Sediminicoccus sp. KRV36: one gene and its partners. The protein of the gene in region 2 interacts with the protein of the main gene of each other region in a pairwise test. Links are inferred from orthologs where the notes say so. Each region holds a gene or a part of one and is shown on either strand. Other genes may lie near its edges.

The links.
Region 1: the proteins of rho (region 2) and nusG interact in binary tests that used the Escherichia coli proteins (3 or more experiments, as listed by UniProt). The link is inferred for Sediminicoccus sp. KRV36 from one-to-one orthologs.
Region 3: the proteins of rho (region 2) and hfq interact in binary tests that used the Escherichia coli proteins (3 or more experiments, as listed by UniProt). The link is inferred for Sediminicoccus sp. KRV36 from one-to-one orthologs.

Annotation. Positions count from the first base shown.
Region 1 is NZ_CP085081.1:3,769,793-3,776,614, forward strand. Bases 1,251-3,956 are described here. They hold nusG (transcription termination/antitermination protein NusG), read right to left. Parts: upstream 3,019-3,956; coding sequence 2,482-3,018; downstream 1,251-2,481. Other genes in these bases: LHU95_RS17865 (leucine-rich repeat domain-containing protein), read left to right, coding at 1,251-1,557; LHU95_RS17870 (hypothetical protein), read left to right, coding at 1,523-2,458; secE (preprotein translocase subunit SecE), read right to left, coding at 3,134-3,325; tuf (elongation factor Tu), read right to left, coding at 3,617-3,956. In the rest of the region: LHU95_RS17855 (DMT family transporter), read left to right, coding at 1-235; more of LHU95_RS17865, read left to right, coding at 532-1,250; more of tuf, read right to left, coding at 3,957-4,804; LHU95_RS17905 (AMP-binding protein), read right to left, coding at 5,304-6,425; pip (prolyl aminopeptidase), read right to left, coding at 6,483-6,822. UniProt on the Escherichia coli protein: Part of the processive rRNA transcription and antitermination complex (rrnTAC). The complex forms an RNA-chaperone ring around the RNA exit tunnel of RNA polymerase (RNAP).
Region 2 is NZ_CP085081.1:45,036-52,085, reverse strand. What follows is about bases 3,637-6,570. They hold rho (transcription termination factor Rho), read left to right. Parts: upstream 3,637-4,434; coding sequence 4,435-5,706; downstream 5,707-6,570. Other genes in these bases: LHU95_RS00210 (HD domain-containing protein), read left to right, coding at 6,553-6,570; LHU95_RS00215 (YMGG-like glycine zipper-containing protein), read left to right, coding at 6,229-6,492; hemJ (protoporphyrinogen oxidase HemJ), read left to right, coding at 3,784-4,239; LHU95_RS00230 (HAD family hydrolase), read left to right, coding at 3,637-3,787. Outside these bases: LHU95_RS00260 (GNAT family N-acetyltransferase), read right to left, coding at 1-188; hisA (1-(5-phosphoribosyl)-5-[(5-phosphoribosylamino)methylideneamino]imidazole-4-carboxamide isomerase), read right to left, coding at 185-919; LHU95_RS00250 (GNAT family N-acetyltransferase), read right to left, coding at 916-1,518; imidazole glycerol phosphate synthase subunit HisH, read right to left, coding at 1,515-2,165; LHU95_RS00240 (DUF2628 domain-containing protein), read right to left, coding at 2,162-2,569; imidazoleglycerol-phosphate dehydratase HisB, read right to left, coding at 2,569-3,192; more of LHU95_RS00230, read left to right, coding at 3,266-3,636; more of LHU95_RS00210, read left to right, coding at 6,571-7,050. UniProt on the Escherichia coli protein: Facilitates transcription termination by a mechanism that involves Rho binding to the nascent RNA, activation of Rho's RNA-dependent ATPase activity, and release of the mRNA from the DNA template.
Region 3 is NZ_CP085081.1:3,053,036-3,059,919, forward strand. What follows is about bases 1,361-4,128. They hold hfq (RNA chaperone Hfq), read right to left. Parts: upstream 3,026-4,128; coding sequence 2,696-3,025; downstream 1,361-2,695. Other genes in these bases: LHU95_RS14355 (inositol monophosphatase family protein), read right to left, coding at 1,361-1,387; hflX (GTPase HflX), read right to left, coding at 1,384-2,691; LHU95_RS14370 (HAD family hydrolase), read right to left, coding at 3,113-3,811; LHU95_RS14375 (D-amino-acid transaminase), read right to left, coding at 3,808-4,128. In the rest of the region: LHU95_RS14345 (Rap1a/Tai family immunity protein), read left to right, coding at 1-237; LHU95_RS14350 (glycine zipper domain-containing protein), read left to right, coding at 237-548; more of LHU95_RS14355, read right to left, coding at 557-1,360; more of LHU95_RS14375, read right to left, coding at 4,129-4,680; LHU95_RS14380 (sigma-54 dependent transcriptional regulator), read right to left, coding at 4,691-6,085; LHU95_RS14385 (PAS domain-containing sensor histidine kinase), read right to left, coding at 6,075-6,884. UniProt on the Escherichia coli protein: RNA chaperone that binds small regulatory RNA (sRNAs) and mRNAs to facilitate mRNA translational regulation in response to envelope stress, environmental stress and changes in metabolite concentrations.

The DNA of each region.
Region 1 (6,822 bases), 3.7 Mb from region 2 along the record:
CTGCGGCGTCGCCATCCTGGGCGCGCTGGGGCATTACTGCGTGGCACGGGCCTTCGGCTATGCGCCGGCCAATGTGCTCTCGCCCTTCCAGTATTTCCAGCTGCTCGGCTCGGTCGCGGTGGGCTGGCTGCTGTTCAGCGAATTCCCCGACGCGCTGACCTGGGTGGGTGCGGCCATCATCGCGGCGGCCGGGCTCTATATCGGCTGGAGCCAGACCGGCGGGCGGGGCAGATAGCCCCACCCGACGCGGTTCAGAGCTTCTCGACCTGGCCGTATTCGATTTCGACGGGCGTGGAACGGCCGAAGATCGAGACGCTGACCGTCAGGCGGCCCTTTTCCTCGTCCACCTCTTCCACCGTGCCATTGAAGCTGGTGAGGGGGCCGTCGGAGACACGCACCTGCTCGCCCACCTCAAAGAGGACGGCGGGGCGGCGGGGCTTCTCGGCGCCGTCGCTGACAGGCCAGCCCCAAGCCTTCGCGTCAGGTGGCACGAAGCTGGGAAACACGCCCTCGCAGTGGTAACCTTCAAGCATGCCAAATTCTGAAGGCCTGAAGATCGCAAGGCAACTTATCGCCGAGGAAGCGCACCAGAAAGCCGGCGTGCTCGACCTCGCCGAGTTGGGCCTCTCAGTGCTGCCGCCGGAGATTGGCGAGCTTACGTGGCTTCGGGAGTTGCGGCTTGCCCGTCAACCCTGGCATTCGGCTCCTTCGGACCGTCCGGTGCTAGGACCAAACCAGCTGGCAAACCTCGCGCCGATCGCCAGCCTCACTAACCTCCAACACCTCGAGTGCTCCCGGACCCAGGTCGCCGACCTCGCGCCGATCGCCAGCCTCACCAACCTGCAATACCTCGACTGTTCCCGCACGCGTGTCGCCGACCTCACGCCGATTGCCGGCCTCACAAACCTCCAAAACCTCGACTTCTCCCAGACCCAAGTCACCGACCTCGCGCCGATCGCCGGCCTATATAGCCTCCGACACCTCAGCTGCTGGAAAACCCAAGTCACCGACCTCGCATCGATCGCCGGCCTAAGCAGCTTAAAATACCTCTACTGCTCCCAGACCCTAGTCGCCGACCTCGCGCCGGTCGGCGGCCTCACCGACCTACAAAACCTTTACTGCTGGGGGACCCAAGTCGCCGACCTCACAAACCTCCAACACCTCTTCTGCTCCCAGACTCTAGTCGCCGACCTCACGCCGATCGGCGGCCTCACCAACCTCCAACGCCTCAGCTGCTGGGGGACCCAAGTCACCGACCTTGCGCCCATCGCCGGCCTCACCAACCTCCAACATCTCGACTTCTCCTGGACCCAAGTCGCCGACCTTGCGCCGATTGCCGGCCTCACCAACCTCCAACATCTCGACTGCTCCCGGACCCAAGTCGCCGACTTTGCGCCGATTGCCGGCCTGGCTCAACTCCAACACCTCGACTGCTCTCGAACGCAAGTCGCCGACCTAGCGCCGCTCGCCGACCTCAGGCGCCGGCCCGGTGGTCGTTCTCGCACGCGATGGTCGGCTCGCGATGGCCACGCCGCGAGAGCTAGATACTGCGGGTAACAACCGCGCGAGGCTGGAAGCCCTTCATCCGGCCGTTCGCGAAGCTGCCATAGAACTCCTGGCGGCGCTGCGCGGCCAACCGGCCAATCAGCGCAATGAACGACTAGAGCGGGCAGCGGAGCGGTATCAGGCTCTGGTGGATCAGCCCCTTACGGAGGTCGACTTCGCGCGTCTCTTTGCTGCGGGAATCCAGTTAGAAAACGCGGAGCGCGCCACCCGCGCTGCGCTGGAGGCCGGACGCGCCGATGTGCCCGACCTCACGGCCCTGCAGGATGAGACGCTGGGGACGTTGCTCCAATTGCATCCGCCCTTCGTCCTTGCCTCGCGCGATGGCACGGAGATGCTGGCCGACCAGACGCTGATCCAGATGACGACGGAGGATGTGGGCGCTGTCCGGGAGGCCGGCCTCGCCCTGGGCGAGGCCCTGGTTGCCCGCCCTGATCTCTCTGAGCCCGCGGTGGGTGAAATGATCCGGGACGCGGCGCTGGAGGTCAGCCAAGGCCCGAATACGCCTCGCGATGCCGCGACCAGTGTGAGCATGACGCGAAACGTCGTGATCGCGCTCGGTGCCGGCGCAACAGCAATTTCACTGCCGCTCATCGGGACCGCGGTCGGAGGGCCGCCTGGTATGATTGCTGGGGGGGTAACCTCGTGGAGTTTGCTGAAGGCGGTAGAAAAAACCAAGGCCTTCTCGGCCGTGCAAACGGTGATCACCGAAGGCCTGGACCGCGCCGCCGCCGCCGGATGGGATGTTGCAAGGTCACGCCTGATCGAGCAACGCGCCCTTTTCCTGAGGCAGGAGGCGCCATTGCGTCGCCTCGCTAAGCTTCAGGGGTTCGGCTGGCTGAACCGCACTCTCGACTGGGTCAAGCGCCAGCCTGACCCGGGTGATACTCGCTAGGGGTCAAAGGCCCCCGACGCGGCTCAGAGCTTCTCGACCTGCCCGTATTCGAGTTCGACGGGCGTGGAGCGGCCAAAGATCGAGACGCTGACCTTGAGGCGCCCCTTCTCCTCGTCCACTTCCTCCACCGTGCCGTTGAAGCTCGTGAAGGGACCGTCGGAAACACGCACCTGCTCGCCCACCTCGAAGAGGACGGCGGGGCGGCGGGGCTTCTCGGCGCCCTCGACCATGGCGTTGACGATGCGCATCGCCTCGGCCTCGGTGATGGGCTGCGGCTTGTTGCGCGCGCCGAGGAAGCCCGTAACCTTCGGCGTGTCGCGCACCAGGTGCCAGGTGTCGTCGGTCATTTCCATCTTCACCAGCACATAGCCGGGGAAGAACTTGCGCTCGGCATCCACTTTCTGGCCGCGCCGCACTTCGACCACCTGCTCGGTCGGCACGAGAATATCCTCGATCCGGTCCGCAAGACCCGACTGGGCGGCCTGCGCGCGGATCTGCTCGGCGATCTTCTTCTCGAAGCCCGAATAGACATGCACGACATACCAACGCTTATCGGCCATCGGCCAGAACCTCGCTTCACAATCCAGCACCCTTGGGCGCGGTCACATCAGAAAAGCCTGCGGCCCGATCCTGGCGCCTGGAACCCAGGAGCCAGCTCCATCGGCCCATCAGACGTCAGAACCCGAAGATCCAACTCATCGCGAGCTGGATGATCTGGTCCACCACCAGGAAGAACACGGCCGCGAGCGACGACAGGGCCAGAACGAGGCCAGTCGTGATCAGCGTCTCACGCCGCGAGGGCCAAGTGACCTTCGCAACTTCCTGACGCACTTCCCGGGAGAATTGAACGGGATTGATCTTGGCCAAAATTCCGGTTTCCTGATGAGTGCCGCGGGTGGTGCCCCCTGAAAGCATGTCAGCGGCCGTCTTGCAACGTGCCGACCACCTGGCGGGGATGGGGGGAGGCCATTCGGTGGCCACTCCCGGCCGCAGAATGTCGAAAAAGAGTGGCAGGGGCGGGGGGTCTCGAACCCACAACCTCCGGTTTTGGAGACCGGCACTCTAGCCAATTGAGCTACGCCCCTGCATGGCGCGGGATGATGTCATCACCCCGCGCCGACGTCTGATTGCCGCAGGTCCGTGCCCGCGTCAACGCGCTTACTTCGAGATGCTGGCGACGACGCCCGCACCCACGGTGCGGCCACCCTCGCGGATGGCGAAGCGCAGCCCCTCATCCATCGCGATCGGCGCAATCAGCTCGACATCCATCGAGACATTATCGCCCGGCATCACCATCTCAACGCCCTCGGGAAGCTGCACGATCCCCGTCACATCCGTCGTCCGGAAGTAGAATTGCGGGCGGTAATTCGTGAAGAACGGCGTGTGGCGGCCACCCTCTTCCTTCGTCAGGATATACGCCTCGGCCTTGAACTTCGAGTGCGGCTTGATCGAACCCGGAGCCGCCAGAACCTGGCCGCGCTCCACGTCTTCACGCTTCGTGCCGCGCAGCAGCGCGCCGATATTGTCGCCCGCCTGCCCGCTATCCAGCAGCTTGCGGAACATCTCCACACCCGTGACCACCGTCTTCACGGTGTCCTTCAGGCCGATGATCTCGACTTCCTCGCCCACCTTCACCACGCCACGCTCCACGCGGCCCGTCACCACCGTGCCGCGGCCGGAGATCGAGAACACGTCCTCCACCGGCATCAGGAAGGGGCGGTCAATCGCGCGCTCGGGCTGCGGAATGTAGCTGTCCACCGCCGCCATCAGCTCAAGAATGGCGTTCTCGCCGATCTCGGGCGTCTTGTCTTCGAGCGCGGCCACGGCCGAGCCCTTGATGATGGGGATGTCATCGCCCGGGAACTGGTAGGAGGAGAGCAGCTCGCGCAGCTCCATCTCCACCAGCTCGACCAGATCAGGATCGGCCAGATCCATCTTGTTCAGGAACACCACCAGCGCGGGAACGCCCACCTGGCGGGCGAGCAGGATGTGCTCGCGCGTCTGCGGCATCGGGCCATCGGCGGCCGAGCACACCAGGATCGCGCCGTCCATCTGCGCCGCACCCGTGATCATGTTCTTCACGTAGTCGGCGTGGCCAGGGCAATCCACATGCGCGTAGTGGCGGTTCGCCGTCTCATACTCCACATGCGCCGTCGAGATCGTGATCCCGCGCGCACGCTCCTCAGGCGCCTTGTCAATCTGGTCATACGCCGTGAACGACGCACCACCAGACTTCGCCAGCACCTTCGTGATCGCCGCCGTCAGGGACGTCTTGCCATGATCAACATGGCCGATCGTCCCAATATTGCAGTGCGGCTTGTTCCGCTCAAACTTCGCCTTGGCCATTGAAAAGCTCCGAGAATGATCGTTCCAGAAGCCGCAAGGGCGCGAGGGAGCCTGCCTGGGAGCACCACCCCCACCCTGGAAGGGGTGGAGCGGGTGAGGGGAATCGAACCCCCGTAGCCAGCTTGGAAGGCTGGTGCTCTACCATTGAGCTACACCCGCGCCGCGGCGGTGTGACACTTTGCCGCCCTGCTGATCCCCGGCATCCGCCGCCCGAGGGCGGCTTTCGTCCGGGACAGGACGGATTTAGCTCAAGAGCCTCGCCGCAAGCGACGAAAACCCGCTGCCACCGGGGAATATGGAGGGGGCTGGATTCGAACCAGCGTAGGCGCAAGCCAACGGATTTACAGTCCGTCCCCTTTAGCCACTCGGGCACCCCTCCGCACAGCCAGGCGGGTCACCCCAGAACCGGGTGTCCGCTCGTCCGATGGAAGCGGGCGGGTTCAAGCGGTTTCGCGGCAGCCTGTCAATCAGCGCCCTCGCAATGGGCCGCGCGATGCGCTCAGACCGGCCGCTCATCCACGATGACGCGCCCATCGGCCGGCAGGCTGCCGCGCGGGCGCAACTCCACCCGCCCGCGCAGCTTGGTGACCGCCTGGAGCGTGGCGGTGAGTGCGGCCTCCAGCGCCGCATCCGTGGCCTCCGCCAGGAGGCACATGGAATCCATCTCCGCCTCGCGCGTCACCACCAGGCGCAGCCGGGCGCATTGCGGGTGCAGCCGGCCGATTTCGGCGATCTGCTCGGGGCGGATGAACATGCCCTTCACCTTGGCGGTCTGGTCGGCGCGGCCCATCCAGCCCTTGATGCGCCCCGAACCCGGCAGGAAGGCCGACATGTCGCCCGGCGCGAAGCGCAGAATCGGGTGAGCGGGGTCGGGGATGGTGACCGCCACCTCCCCCACCTCGCCCTCCGGCAGAGCCTCGTTCGTGCCCGGGCGCAGGATTTCCAGGATCACGCCGGGCGCCACCGCCATGCCCGGCTGCCCATCGGCCGTGGCATGGGCGATCAGGCCCAGCTCCGCCGTGCCATAGGCCTCGATAGCCAGGATGCCGCGCGCCGCGACCCATTCCCGCAGGGAGGGCGGGAAGGCCGCGCCCGTCACCACCGCGCGGGTGATGCAGCCCGCATCCAGCCCCGCCGCATCCGCCGCTTCCAGCAGGATCTTCAGGAAATCCGGCGTGCCGGCATAGGCGCCGGGCCGATAGGCGCGGATCACATCGAGCAATGCCGCGGTGTTGCCCGGGCCGGCGGGGATCACCGCGGCCCCCAGATGGCGCGCCGCCGAATCGAAGATGAAGCCGCCGGGCGTCAGGTGATAGGCAAAGCAGTTCAGCAGGATATCGCCACGCCCGATGCCCGCCGCCTCCAGTGCCGGGGCAAAGCGCCAAGGGTCGGGCCGCTCGGCCATGCCCTCGAAGATCGGCCCGGGCGAGGCGAAAAGCCGCGCGAAGCCGGAAGGCCCGGGGGCGAGGCCGGCAAAGGGCGGCTGCGCGCGCTGCATGGCCGGCAGGTCGGATTTGCGCAGCACCGGCAGGTCCTGCAGGCGCGTGGCATCGGGGCCCAGATGCGCGGCCCATCCGGGCAGGGCGCGCGCCGCGCGCAAGGTCTCGGCCAGATCATGCATGGCGTGGTTTCCCCCTGGGGCCTGAAGTCAAGCAGGCGGCGGAGATGCCCGCCAGCATCAACGCCGCCGGAAGCGCTCCACCGCGCTCACCAGCGCCGTGCGGATGCCGGGCTCCAGCGCCGAATGCCCGGCATCGGGCACCACGGTCAGGCGCGCGCGCGCCCAGCGGGCGGCGAGTTCGAAGGCGGTTTCGGCCGGGCAGACCATGTCGTAGCGGCCCTGGATGATCTCGGCCGGAATCTGCGCGATCTCGTTCATCCCGGCCAGCAGCCCGCCCTCACGCAGGAACAGCTTATTCGCGAAATAATGCGCCTCGATCCGCGCGAGGCCGAGGGCCGTGCGGTCCTGCGCGAAGCTCGCCACCGTCTCGGGGCTGGGCAGCAGGGTGGAGCAGCTG
Region 2 (7,050 bases):
ACCAGCATGCAGGAGCCGACGAGCGCGCCCTCCGCCTCGGCCACCACCACGCTGATGAGGTCCGACCCCATGAGGCTGGACCAGGGCGTGGCCGCCGCGGCCTCCGTCAGCCGCGGATCATCGGAGTTGAGGTGCTGGTAGAGGTCGAGCAGCGCCGGCAGATCGCCGGGCTGCGCCAACCGGATCACGCCGCCGCCAGCGCCAGCGCCTCGGCCGGGGCGATCCGCCCGTCATAGAGCGCCCGCCCCAGGATGCAGCCGGAAATCCCATCCGCCGCCACCGCCTTCAGCGCCACCAGATCAGCGATGGAAGCAACACCGCCCGAAGCGATGACGGGCGTATCAAGCGCCATCGCGAGGTTCCGCGTCTGCTCGAGATTCACGCCGCTCAGCATGCCGTCGCGCTCGATATCGGTGTAGATGATGGCCGCGGCCCCGGCATCTTCCAGCCGCAGCGCCAGGTCGCGCGCGGAGAGGGTGCTGGTCTCGGCCCAGCCTTCGGTCGCCACCATGCCGCCGCGCGCATCAATGCCGACGACGACGCGGCCGGGGAAATGCCGGCAGGCTTCCCGCACGAAATGCGGGTCCTTCACGGCGGCGGAACCCAGGATGACGCGCGTGATGCCCGCCCCCAGCCAGGCTTCCACCGTGGGCATGTTGCGGATGCCGCCGCCCAGCTGAACCGGCATGGGTGCCGCCGCCAGGATGCGGCTGACCGCCTCGGCATTGGCGGGCTTGCCGGCGAAGGCGCCATCCAGATCCACCACATGCAGCCAGGTGAAGCCATCGGCGGCGAAGCGCAGCGCCTGCTCCGCCGGGTCCTCGGCATAGATGGTGGCCTGCGCCATATCGCCGCGCTGGAGCCGGACGACGCGCCCCTGCTTGAGGTCGATGGCGGGATAGAGGGTGAAGCCGCTCATGCTTTGATCCGGCCCAGGGCATCGGCATTGCTGCGCCCGCCGGGCAATTCGATGAGGCGATAATAGAAATACCCGGCCACCGTCTCACCACCCACGCGGGCATAGGCGGGGTGGGTGCCCCAACGCACATAGCCCAGGCGCTCGAACAGCGTGATCGCGGTTTCCTGCGTGGCGCGGACATCGAGGTTGAGCACGCGGATCCCCATGGCCGCCGCGCGTTCCTCGACGCGGCGCACCAGAAGCCGCGCCAGGCCGAAGCCGCGCGCATAGGGGGCGATGAAGGCGTGGGTGAGCTGCGCGGTGAAGCCCTGCGCCTCGTTGTTGCGGGGTGGGCGGACCAGCTGCGCGCTGCCCACCACCTCGCCATCCAGGCGCGCGACGAAGAATTCCCGCTCGGGCACCAGCATGACGCCGCGGAAATGGCGCTCAAGCGCCGAGCGGCTTTGCGCCTCCACCCAGCCGAAGCCGCCACCTTCCACGATGGCGGCGTTGGTCGCCTCGCACAGATCGGCCAGATCATGCGGATCGAGCATGTCCACCCGCTCCACCTCCAGGCGATGCACGACATCAGGCACAGGGGGGGCGGGTTCGGTGTTCATGCCGCCCCCCGCATGGGTTGCCAGCGCAGGAAATTGCCGAGGATGCGCAGACCCACGGCGGCGCTTTTCTCGACATGGAATTGCGTGCCGATGATGTTGTCCCGCCCCAGGATGGCGGGCACCGGGCCGCCATAGCCGGTGGTGGCGATCACATCCGCGGGCTCACCGCCGCGCCAGGCGTAGGAATGCACGAAATAGGCGTGATCCCCGGGCAGCAGACCCTCCAGCACCGGATGGCTGCCGGGCGTGAAATCCAGCGTGTTCCAGCCCATCTGCGGCAGGGGCAGCGGCGTGCCATCGGGCGCGCGGGGGTCCATCTCCGCCACCTCGCCCGGCAGCCAGGCGAGGCCGGGGGTGGCGCCATGCTCCAGCCCGCGCTCGGCCAGCAATTGCAGGCCCACGCAGATGCCGAGGAAGGGCTTCCGGCGCACCTGCACCTGCTCATACAGGGCAGCGACCATGCCCTCCAGCCCGGCGCGGCAGGCGGCGAAGGCGCCCTGGCCCGGCAGCACGATGCGGTCGGCGGTGAACAGCGATTCCGGCTCGCGGGTGATCTCGACGGTCACGGGGCCATCGGCGGCGCGCTCCAGCGCACGCCGCACGGAAGCGAGATTGCCCGAGCCGGGATCAATCACGGCGATCTTCATCGCGCGACCTCCCCGGCATAGAGGGGCAGCAGGCGGGGTTCGGCCTGCAGCAGCCGGGCCAGGGCGCCCTCGGCGTCGCGCCCCTGCACCAGATGTGCCAGCGTCCAGCCGCCCCGCGCGAGGGTCCAGCGCCGCAGATCCTGCGCCTGGAAGCCGAGCAGGAGATGGGCGGCGAGTGCCAGCGCGGTGCCATAGGGGCCGGGCAGAAGGTTCAGAGCAACCAGGCCGAGCAGCACCACCAGGCCCGCCAGCCAGGCGCGATGCCAGAACAGCCAGAAGGGGCCAAAAATCACCGCCCAGAGCGAAAACCCCTCCGGAATCAGGATCGGTGCCTGGATCTGGCCGGCCGCGGGGACCGAGCCGCGCGCGGTGCCGGGCGGGAGATGGACGGTCCAGCTCCGCATCAGGCCTCCAGCACGCCCTTGGTGGAGGGGATGGCGCCGCGCTGGCGCGGATCAGGCTCCACCGCCATGCGCAGCGCACGGGCGAAGGATTTGAAGCAGGCCTCGGCGATGTGATGCGCGTTGGTGCCGGCCTTCTGGGTGATGTGGCAGGTCAGGCCGGCATTCATCACCAGGGCGCGGAAGAATTCCTCAAACAGCTCGGTATCCATTTCACCCACCTTGTCGCGGGTGAAGGTGACATTCCAGGCGAGGAAGGGGCGGCCCGAGATATCCATGGCGCATTCGGCCAGGGCTTCATCCATGGGCATGAGGCAATGGCCGAAGCGCGTGATGCCGCGCTTCTCGCCCAGCGCGGCGCGGATGGCCTGGCCGAGCACGATGCCGCAATCCTCGGCCGTGTGGTGGAAATCGATATGCAGGTCGCCCTTGGCGGTCAGCGCCAGGTCCAGCAGGCCGTGCCGCGTGAGCGCGTGCAGCATGTGGTCGAGAAAGCCGATGCCGGTCGTGATCTCGGCCTGGCCCGTGCCGTCGAGGTTCAGCCGGGCGTGGATCTCCGTCTCGGCGGTCTTGCGGGCGATTTCGGCGCGGCGGGCCGGATCGGTCGTGGGTGCGGCGGACTGCATGCGCGCACCTCTAATCCCCTCGGGGCGAGAAGGCCAGCGTGCGAGCGCAACGGCTTCATGCTATCCGCGACGCATGGAGATGGATGCCCCCCGGCGCGCCTGCGCGTTCCTCGACCGCGACGGCGTGCTGATCGAGGATACCGGCTATCCCCATCGCATCGAGGAGGTGCGCTGGGTGCCCGGCGTGATGGCCGCGCTGCGCCGGCTGAATGCGGCGGGCCTCGCGGTCTGCATCGTCACCAACCAGGCGGGTGTGGCGCGGGGCTATTATGACGAAGCCGCCGTGGGCCGCCTGCATCACTGGATGGCGGCGGAGGCCAAGGCAGCCGGTGCCCTGCTGAATGGCTTCGCCTATTGCCCGTTCCACGAGAAGGCCGAGGCCGAGCGCTATCGCCGCGCCAGCCCACGCCGCAAGCCGGGTGCCGGGATGATCGAGGATTGGCTGGCGCATTTCCCGCTGCGCCGTGAAGGCAGCTTCCTGATCGGCGACCGCGAGACCGACATGCAGGCCGCCGCCGCGGCAGGGATTCCCGGCCATCTGTTTCCCGGCGATAACCTCGATGCATTCGTCGCCGCCATCCTGAAGGAACACTGATCTTGGACGTTCTGGCGCCTGCCTATCTCTGGGTGAAATCCTTCCATCTGATGGCGGTGATGGCCTGGATGGCCGGGCTGTTCTACCTGCCGCGCCTCTATGTCTATCACTGCGAAATCGCCCCCGGCGGTGGGGTGGAGCATGAGCGCTTCAAGAAGATGGAGCGGCTTCTGCTGCGCGCCATCATGAACCCCAGCATGATCGTGACCTGGCTGCTTGGCCTTGTGCTGGTGGCCACACCCGGCGTGGTCTCCTGGACCTCCGGCTGGTGGCACGTGAAGCTAGCTTGCGTGCTGGGAATGACCTGGTTCCACATGTACCTGGCGAAGCACCGCAAGGCCTTCGAGCGTGATGAGCGCCTTTTTCCGCAGCGTCACTGGCGCATCATGAACGAGGTGCCGACGCTGCTGATGATCGTCATCGTCATCATGGTGATCGTGAAGCCCTTCTGAGGCGTCGTAAATTTCCCTTGACAAGGTTGTTGACGCGGGGGCCCCGCATCCCTAGGTTCCTCCGCGTCGGCCTGACGGGCCGATCCCTCCTTCCCGATCGCCGAATCCGCCAATGCTCATCGCGTGGCGCGAATCTCGGGGCCCCCATTTCCTCGCCCCCGGCGTTTCCCCTGCGACTTATATTTCGGATGCTGCATGCACCTCTCAGAACTCAAGGCGAAGACGCCGCCCGAACTCCTCGCCTTTGCGGAGGAGCTGGGCGTCGAGAACGCCTCCATCCTGCGCAAGCAGGACATCATGTTCGCCATTCTCAAGACCTTCGCCGATAACGATCAGGCGATCTATGGCGAAGGCACGCTGGAAATCCTGTCCGATGGCTTCGGCTATCTGCGCAGCCCGCAGGCCAATTTCCTGCCCGGCCCCGACGACATCTATGTGAGCCCCGCCCAGGTCCGCCGCTTCGGCCTGCGCACCGGCGATACGGTGGAAGGCCAGATCCGCGCACCGAAGGATGGCGAGCGGTATTTCGCCATGCTCAAGGTGAATGCCGTCAATTTCGAGCCGCCCGAGGCGCTGCGCCACCGCATCAATTTCGACAACCTCACGCCGCTCTACCCGACGCGCCGCCTGAAGATGGAAATCGAGGGTGTCGAGGTGCCCAAGGGCCAGCAGAAGGACAACACGCATCGCGTGATTGACCTGATCGCGCCCATCGGCATGGGACAGCGCGCGCTGATCGTCGCCCCGCCGCGCACCGGCAAGACGGTGATGCTGCAATCCATCGCCAAATCCATCACGGCCAACCACCCTGACGTCTTCCTGATGGTGCTGCTGATTGACGAGCGGCCCGAGGAAGTGACCGACATGGCCCGCACGGTGAAGGGCGAGGTCGTCGCCTCCACCTTCGACGAGCCGGCGACGCGCCACGTGCAGGTCACGGAAATGGTGCTGGAAAAGGCCAAGCGCCTGGTCGAGCACAAGCGCGACGTGGTGATCCTGCTGGACAGCATCACCCGCCTGGGCCGTGCCTACAATTCCGTCGTGCCGTCCTCCGGCAAGGTGCTGACGGGTGGTGTGGATGCCAATGCGCTGCAGCGGCCGAAGCGCTTCTTCGGCGCCGCGCGCAACATCGAGGAAGGTGGCTCGCTCACCATCATCGCCACCGCGCTGATTGATACCGGCAGCCGCATGGACGAGGTGATTTTCGAAGAGTTCAAGGGCACCGGCAACAGCGAAATCATCCTGGACCGCAAGCTCTCCGACAAGCGCGTCTTCCCGGCGATCGACATCACCAAGAGCGGCACCCGCAAGGAGGAGCTGCTGGTGGATCGTGGCACGCTCAGCAAGATGTGGGTGCTGCGCCGCATCCTGAACCCGATGGGCACGCAGGACGCGATGGAATTCCTGACGGACAAGCTGAAATACAGCAAGACGAACCAGGACTTCTTCGACGCGATGAACACCTGACACTGGCCGGCTGAGGCCCTCCGTCGGCGCAAGCGGGCGGAGGGGCGATCCGGCTGGGGGGCGCGGCCTGTCTCCGCCGCGCGCGGCGGAGACAGAGCGCAGTTCTCTGTCATGGCGGCGCTCTGTCATCGCAAGGTACAGTCAGAGCAGGGCGCAGTCAGAGCAGGGCGCAGTCAGAGCAGGGCCGTGAGGGGCGCTGCTGCCGGCAATGCAGGGCAGCGCGGATCGCCCATTTTCCCGCCACCTTTCACCACCAGTGTCCGCCCATGGCCAAATGCGCGCTTCTGCTGATCCCGTTGCTCGGTCTGATCGTCGGATGCGCGCCGGCGCGCCCCTACCGCGGAGCCGCGCCGGGCTATGGCGCGGCACCACCCGTTCCGTGGTATATTCTGCCGGCGCGACGCGAAACGGCCAATCATCCCGGGAATTGATGCCGGGATTGGCGGGCCCTCGCGCTGCTCCATCTTGCTGCCACGATTCGCCTGAACGATGCCCGCGTGTAACGTGTGGAAGGACAACACGATGAAACCAGTTCTGACGGCCCTCGGAATCAGCGCGCTTCTTGCCTTGGGCGCCTGCACCAACCCCTATGATCCCGGCCAGCGTGCGGCGGGCGGGGCGCTGATCGGTGCCGGAACCGGCGCGGCCATCGGCGGCATTGCCGGCGGCGGGCGTGGGGCGGCGATCGGCGCGATCACGGGTGGCGCGGTCGGCGCGGCCACCGGCGTGATCACCACGCCGCAGCCCCCGCCGCAGCAGCAATATTACCAGCAGCCCTACAAGTAGCCTCTCCAAGGAGTTTCCTGATGCGCGGATTTCCGCGAATGCGCGGCTGAGGCTTCGCCGATGAGCGCCAAGATCCTGGCGGCCGCGAGTTTCGCGGCCGCCGTCCATGCCACGCATCGCCGCAAGGGCGCCGCGGCGGAGCCCTATATCAACCACCCGATCGAGGTCGCGCAGATCCTCGCCGAACATGACGCGCCCGAGGCGGCGATCATCGCGGCCCTGCTGCATGATACGGTCGAGGATAGCGACAATGACCCCGAGCCCGTGACGCTGGAAGCACTGGCCGCGCGTTTCGGCGCGGAAGTCGCGGCCATCGTGGCCGAAGTCTCGGATGACAAGAGCCTGCCCAAGGAGATCCGCAAGGGCCTTCAGGTTTCGCAGGCGCCGAAGAAATCCGCCGCGGCGAAGATGGTGAAGCTGGCCGACAAGATTTCCAACCTGCGTGCCATCGTGGCCGCACCGCCCGCTTCCTGGAACCATGCGCGGCGCGTCGAGTATGTCGGCTGGGCCGGGCGCGTGGCGGCCGGGCTGCGCGGCGTGAATCCCGGGCTGGAAGCG
Region 3 (6,884 bases), 3.0 Mb from region 2 along the record:
TTCCTGACGGCGGCCGGCCAATACCACGCGCTGATGAACCCGCCCGGCCGCCCCATCCGGCCGCTGTTCTGCGTGCCCAACCCTGGCCCCAGCATCGCGCAATCCGGCATCGCCTTTGCCCGCTGGACGCGGGAGAATCCCAGCTACGTCAACGAGCCCGCCCTGGATGGCATGCTGCGCTGGGCGCAGGCGAGCTTCCCCTGCCCCACCGAAACTTCGACGAGGAGGGCACGCTGATGCGCCGCATCCAAATGGCCGTCCTGCTCGCCGCTGGCCTCGGCATCTCCGGCTGTGCCGGAATGAATGACACCCAGCAGCGCACCGCCACTGGCGCGCTCGGCGGTGGCGCCGTGGGCGGCATCATCGGCTCCTTCACGGGAAATGCGGGGCTTGGCGCTTTGCTGGGCGCTGGCGTCGGCGGTGCCGGCGGCTACCTGTATGACCAGTCGCAGCAGCAGAGCGGCTACAACAATCGCGGCTATAACAACAATAACCGCGGTTACAACAACAACCGCGGCAATGGCTGGGGCCAGCAGCAGCGCTACTGAGCCAAGGGTCAGGCGCTGCCGAGCAAGGCTTCGCGCAGCGCCTGCCAGCCAGCGGCATCCGGCACGCAGATCAGCCCCCCCGCATGCTTGCGGGGGGAATAGGCGGTGCCGTCGAACTGCGCGGCATAGCCACCCGATTCGGCGTGGATCAGCACACCCGCCGCGTGGTCCCAGGGCATCAGGCGGTTGTAGAACAGGGCGTGCAGCCCACCCGTGACGGCCAGCCGGTACTCATGCGCCGCACAGCGGAAATTCAACGTCCCCGCCAACTGCGCGAGGCGCGGCAGTAGATGCGCCTTCTGCGCGGCCGGCAGGTAGCTCCAGGAAATCGCGCCCACCATCTCACTCAGGGGCGCGGGCGGGGCCACGCGGCAATCATGCCTGGCCCCCGCTGGCGTCTCGATCCAGGCCCCCTCACCGCGCAGGCCGATCACCGTGTCATCGCCCATCGGGTCATGGATCCACCCGGCGATGGTCTCACCCTGGTGCACGGCGGCCAGCATCACGCCGAACAGCGGCACGCCCGCCGCGAAATTCGCCGTGCCATCCACCGGATCAATGATGAAGCACAGCTCCGCATCCAGCATGCGGGTGAGTTGCGCCGGGTCCGCCGCCGCGGCTTCCTCGCCCATGATCATCGCATGGGGGAAGCGGGCCGAAAGGGCCGCCGTCAGGACGCGTTCCGCCGCTTCATCCGCCTCGGTCACCAGATCGAGCGGACTGGATTTCATGCGGATATCGCCACTGGCGAGCTTGCGGAAACGCGGCAGGATCTCGGCCTGCGCCACGCTGCGCAGCAGCACTGCGATCTCACTCGCCTGGCTTGCGGAAAACCTCATGGAAGCAACGCGTAGCGGGCGCGGTTGGCGGGCGAAATCCGCACGGTGAGGTGAATGCTTCCCTCCGCCTCATGCCGCTCCAGCACCTCGCCATGGCGGTACAGCCACGCGAGGCGTGATCCATCCTCGCTCGGCAATTCGAAGCGCTCCGTCACCATGCTTTCCGAGAGCCTGGCATCCAGCGTCTCCCGCAGCGCATCCAGCCCCTCCCCGGTCAGGGCCGAGACCGCGAGGCCGCCTGCCGCGCGGGAGGCGATGGCCTCCGGTCCGCCCAGCAGATCAGCCTTGTTCAGCACCTCGATGCAGCGGCCGCGCCAGCCGCCATCCAGCGGCGCATCGGCGCCTTCGGTCATTTCATCCAGCACGGCGTTCACGTCATTGCGCTGGGCCGTGCTGTCAGGATGCGCCACATCGCGCACATGCAGGATGATGTCGGCGGCGGCGACCTCCTCCAGCGTGGCGCGGAACGCCTCGATGAGCTGCGTCGGCAGATCGCTGATGAAGCCCACCGTATCGGAGAGGATGGCATGCCGGCCGGAGGGCAGCGTGATCTGCCGCATCGTCGGGTCCAGCGTCGCGAAAAGCTGGTCCTGCGCGTAAACCGCTGCACCGGTCAGCGCATTGAACAGCGTGGATTTTCCGGCATTGGTGTAGCCCACCAGCGCAATCACCGGATAGGGCACACGCTCCCGCGCCTTGCGGTGCAGGCCGCGGGTGCGGCGCACCTGCTCCAGCTCGCGCTTCAGCTTGATGATGCGCTCGCCGATCAGCCGGCGGTCAATCTCGATCTGGCTTTCACCCGGGCCACCCAGGAAGCCGAAGCCACCGCGCTGCCGCTCAAGATGCGTCCAGGACCGCACGAGCCGCGTCCGCTGGTATTCCAGATGCGCGAGTTCGACCTGCAGCGAACCCTCCCGCGTGCGGGCGCGCTCGCCGAAGATTTCGAGAATGAGGCCGGTGCGGTCAATCACCTTCGCCCGCCAGTCGCGCTCCAGATTGCGCTGCTGCACTGGCGTGAGAGCCGCATCCACGATGACGAGGCTCGCCTCCTGCTCCTCCAGTGCCTGGCGCACCATCTCGACCTGGCCTTCGCCAAGCAGGGTGGAGGGCCGGCGCTGGCGCAGTGGATGGATGGCGGAATGCACAATGGTGACGCCGATCGAAGCCGCGAGGCCGACCGCTTCGGCCAGCCGCGCCTCAGCCGCACGCGGCAGGCCGCCCGTGGGTGCGAATTCCAGGATGTTCGAACGTTGGGTGCGTTCGAAGGGAAGAATGACGGCGGCGCGCGTCGGCGCCGCCGCCACATCCTCAGTCTTCGCGGGCAGGGGCTGGCTCCCGGGACATGGTCAGCGTCGTCTCGCGCACGGGCGCACCGCCGGCAGGCGGTGCGGCCGCAGCACCCGCCGCCTGGGGGTCGAACAGCATGATGGGGGCACCGGGCATCACCGTGCTGATGGCATGCTTGTAGACGAGCTGCGTATGCCCATCCCGCCGCAGCAGCACGGAGAAATTGTCGAACCAGGTGATGATCCCCTGGAGTTTGACCCCGTTGACGAGAAAGACCGTCACCGGGGTTTTGCTTTTGCGAACGTGATTCAGGAACACGTCCTGCACGTTCTGGGATTTCTCGGCCATGATGGCCTCCTTCTTGTTTTTCGTCGCGGGCCGTTCAACGCGATGGTTGGGCCCGTCGCCTTGCCAATGATGAATGTCGGGCGTCCCGGATCACTTGTCCAGAGCGTGCAACCGGGCCGCGAGTTGCAGCCCGTCCGAAAAAGCCATGTCGGGCGCGCAGGCGGCAATGCCGCCATCATGCTCGGCATCGCCCAGCAGGACCGCCACGCAGCCGGCCGCACGGGCCGCCTGCATGTCGATCGCCGTGTCGCCGACATACCAGATGTGCGGCCCGGCGCTGAGGCCCATCTGCCCCAGTGCCAGATGCAGCGGCGCGCCGGAGGGCTTGTCGGCCACGGCATCGCCGGCGCCCACCACAGCCCTGAAACGCGCCTGCCAGCCCAGATGCGCAGCCTCGGCCCGCAGCAGCGGCCCCTGCTTGTTGGAGACGACGCCGAGCGGCAGATGCGTCAGCGCATCCAGCATGCCCAGCGTCGCAGGCAAGGGGCGGATCACCTGGAGATGCGTGGCGTGCACGGCATCATAGAAGATATCCCGCGCGCGCTCCCACTCCGCGCCGAAATGCTCGGGGAAGGAATCGCGCAGGGATTTGCGGACATTCGCCAGCACCTGCGTGCGGGTCCAGGCGGGCTTGCCGAAGGCGGCGAAGGCCGCGTTCAGCCCGGCCTCGATGGCTGCCCAGCCATCAATCAGCGTGTTGTCCCAGTCAAACAGGATCGCATCGGGCGTGGTGTGGCCCGCCCGATTCAGCTCTCCGGGCTTCGCCCTCCGACCATCGGGCGGGGTCACGCCGCATTCCCCAGGCCCGCATGCACATGGCGCGAAAACACGTCAAACAGCCGCCGCGTCACCGGCCCCACCTTCCCATCGCCCACATCCCGCCCGTCAATCCGCAGGATGGGCTTCACGAAGGAGGTGGCCGAAGTGAGGAACGCCTCTCGCGCGCCGCGCAATTCCTCCAGGCTGAAGGGGGCCAGGCTGTAGGGGATGCCGGCCGCCTCCATCTCCGCAATCAGCGCGCCACGGGTGCAACCGGGCAGGATCACCTGGTCCAGGTGGCGGGTACGCAGCACGCCTTGCGCATCCACGATCCAGAAGGAGGTGGCGGCCCCTTCCGTCACCATGCCGGTCGCTTCGTCAAACAGGATGGCCTCGGCCGAACCTGCCTCGCGCGCGGCCTGGCGGGCCAGCACATTGGGCAGCAGGTTCACGCTCTTGATGTCGCGCCGCGCCCAGCGCAGGTCCGGATGGGTGATGGCCGTGATGGTCCAGCGATCCACATCCTTCGGATAGGGCGGGATATGGCGGATGGTCACGACCAGGGAGACCGGAACCGGCACGCGCGGGAAGGCATGGTCCCGCCGCGCCACGCCGCGCGTCACCTGCATGTAGAGCAGCCCGTCCCGCACCCGGTTGCGGCGCGCCACCTCCATCAGCACCATCCGCAGCGCCGCGCGCGCCATCGGCATGGGGAGATGGATTTCGCCGAGCGAACGCTCCAGCCGGTCCAGATGGCGGGCCTCGTCAATGAAGTGGCCGCGATAGAGATGCACCACCTCATAGATGCCATCGCCGAACTGATAGCCCCGATCCTCGATATTCACCGAGGCTTCGCGCTGCGGCAGATAGGCGCCATTCACATAAGCGATTTTCGACATGGCTTCGAGTTTACGCCGTCCCGGACGCCCTGTCTTCCGCCTGCACGCCGAGGAATTTGAGCTTGCGGTGCAGGGCGCTGCGCTCCATGCCGACAAAATTGGCAGTGCGGCTGATATTGCCGCCGAAGCGCAGCAACTGCGCCTCCAGATATTGCCGCTCGAAAGCCTCCCGCGCGTCACGCAGGGGGAGCGTCATGATTTCGCTGGAGCGGTCGAGCCGCAGCATGGACGGCGCGGTCGAGACGATTTCGGGCGGCAGCGATTCCGCGCGGATCGGCGCACCGGAATCGCCGGGCGTCATGATCAGCAGCCAATCCATCAGGTTGCGCAATTGCCGCACATTGCCCGGCCAGTCATGGGTCTGCAGCGCGGCGATGGTGTCCTCGGCCAGGGCGCGCGGCGCGAGGCCCGAGCTTTCAATGGAGCGGGCCATGAAATGCCGGGCCAGGGCGGGCACATCCTCCCGCCGCTCGCGCAGGGCCGGCATCCGCAACGGCACGACGGACAGGCGGTAGAACAAATCCTCGCGGAAGCGCCCGGCCGTGATCTCCGCCTGGAGGTCCTTGTTCGTGGTGGCGATGACGCGGACATCCACCTTCACGCGCGTCGCCCCGCCGATGCGCTCGAAGCCTTGCTCCTGCAGCGCACGGACGATCTTGCCCTGGGTTTCCAGCGGCATGTCGGAGACCTCGTCCAGCAGCAGCGTGCCGCCATGCGCGCGCTCCAGCGTGCCGGCGCGGCGCGGCTGCTCGCCGCGGGGCTCCACGCCAAACAGCTCCTCCTCGATGCGACCGGGATCGAGTGTCGCGCAATTCAGCGCGACGAAAGGCCCATCGGCGCGGCGCGAACGCGCATGCAGCATGCGCGCCGCCACTTCCTTGCCCGTGCCTGCCGGCCCGCTGATCAGCACACGCGAATTGGTCGGCGCCACGCGCTCGATCGCCGAGCGGATCTGCGTCATGGCCGGCGAGACGCCGATCAGCTCCGCCTCGGAGCCGGCGCGCAGGCGCAGATCGCTGATCTCACGCCGCAGCTTGGCGGCTTCCAGCGCACGCGCGACGATCAGCAGCAGGCGGTCGCTCTTGAAGGGCTTTTCGATGAAGTCGTAGGCGCCCTGCTGGATCGCCTGCACCGCCGTCTCGATATTGCCGTGGCCCGAGATCATCACACAGGGGACATGCGGCTCCTCGCGATGCAACGCATCGAGGATGCCAAGCCCATCCAGGCGCGAATTGGCCAACCAGATATCGAGGATGACGAGGGAGGGCCGGCGCGCCCGGAAATGCGCAATTGCCGTATCCGAATTATGCGCCTGTCGCGTCTCATAGCCCTCGTCGGAGAGGATGCCGTCAATCAGGGAGCGGATATCGGGTTCGTCATCCACGATCAGGATGTCATGCGCCATGGCCAGGCTCCCCCATTTCGTGCCCGCCAGACGTAGCTGCGCCGGACGTCAGGCCGTCGGGCGCAAGCGCATCGGGCTCCCGCGCCGGCAGGATCAGCTCGGCGCGTGCGCCGCGGCCCGACAGCGCATCGGTGAGCTGGATGCTGCCACGGTGGTCCTCCATGATCTTCTTCACGATCGCGAGACCAAGGCCGGTTCCCTTTGTTTTATGCGTGACATAGGGCTCCGTCAGCCGGTCCCTCTCATCGCCCTCCGGCAGGCCGATGCCGTCATCTTCCACCGAGATGATCAGCCGCTCGCCCTCGCCGGACAGCCCTACCCGGATATGGCCGACCGGCCGCGGGCAGGCAAGGCCTTCCTCTTCATCGCGCTGCACCCGCATGGCGATGGCATCCGCCGCGTTGTTCAGCAGGTTGGTGAGCGCCTGATTGATCAACCGCCGGTCACAGGCGGCATAGAGCTTCTGCTCCGGCAAATCCGTGATCCAGGCGATCTCGGGGCGGGATTGCTGTTGCAGCACCAGCGCCTCACGCACCAGGCGGCCGATTTCCTCGGGGCGGATCACCGGCTGCGGCATCCGGGCGAAGGCGCTGAATTCATCCACCATCCGGCCGATATCCCCCACCTGGCGCACGATGGTGTCCGTGCAGGCGGTGAAGGTCTCCGGATCATGCGTGATCTGCTTGAGGTAGCGCTTCTTCAGCCGCTCGGCGCTGAGCTGGATGGGCGTCAGCGGATTCTTGATCTCATGGGCGATACGGCGGGCCACATCCGCCCAGGCGGCCTGGCGCTGGGCGGT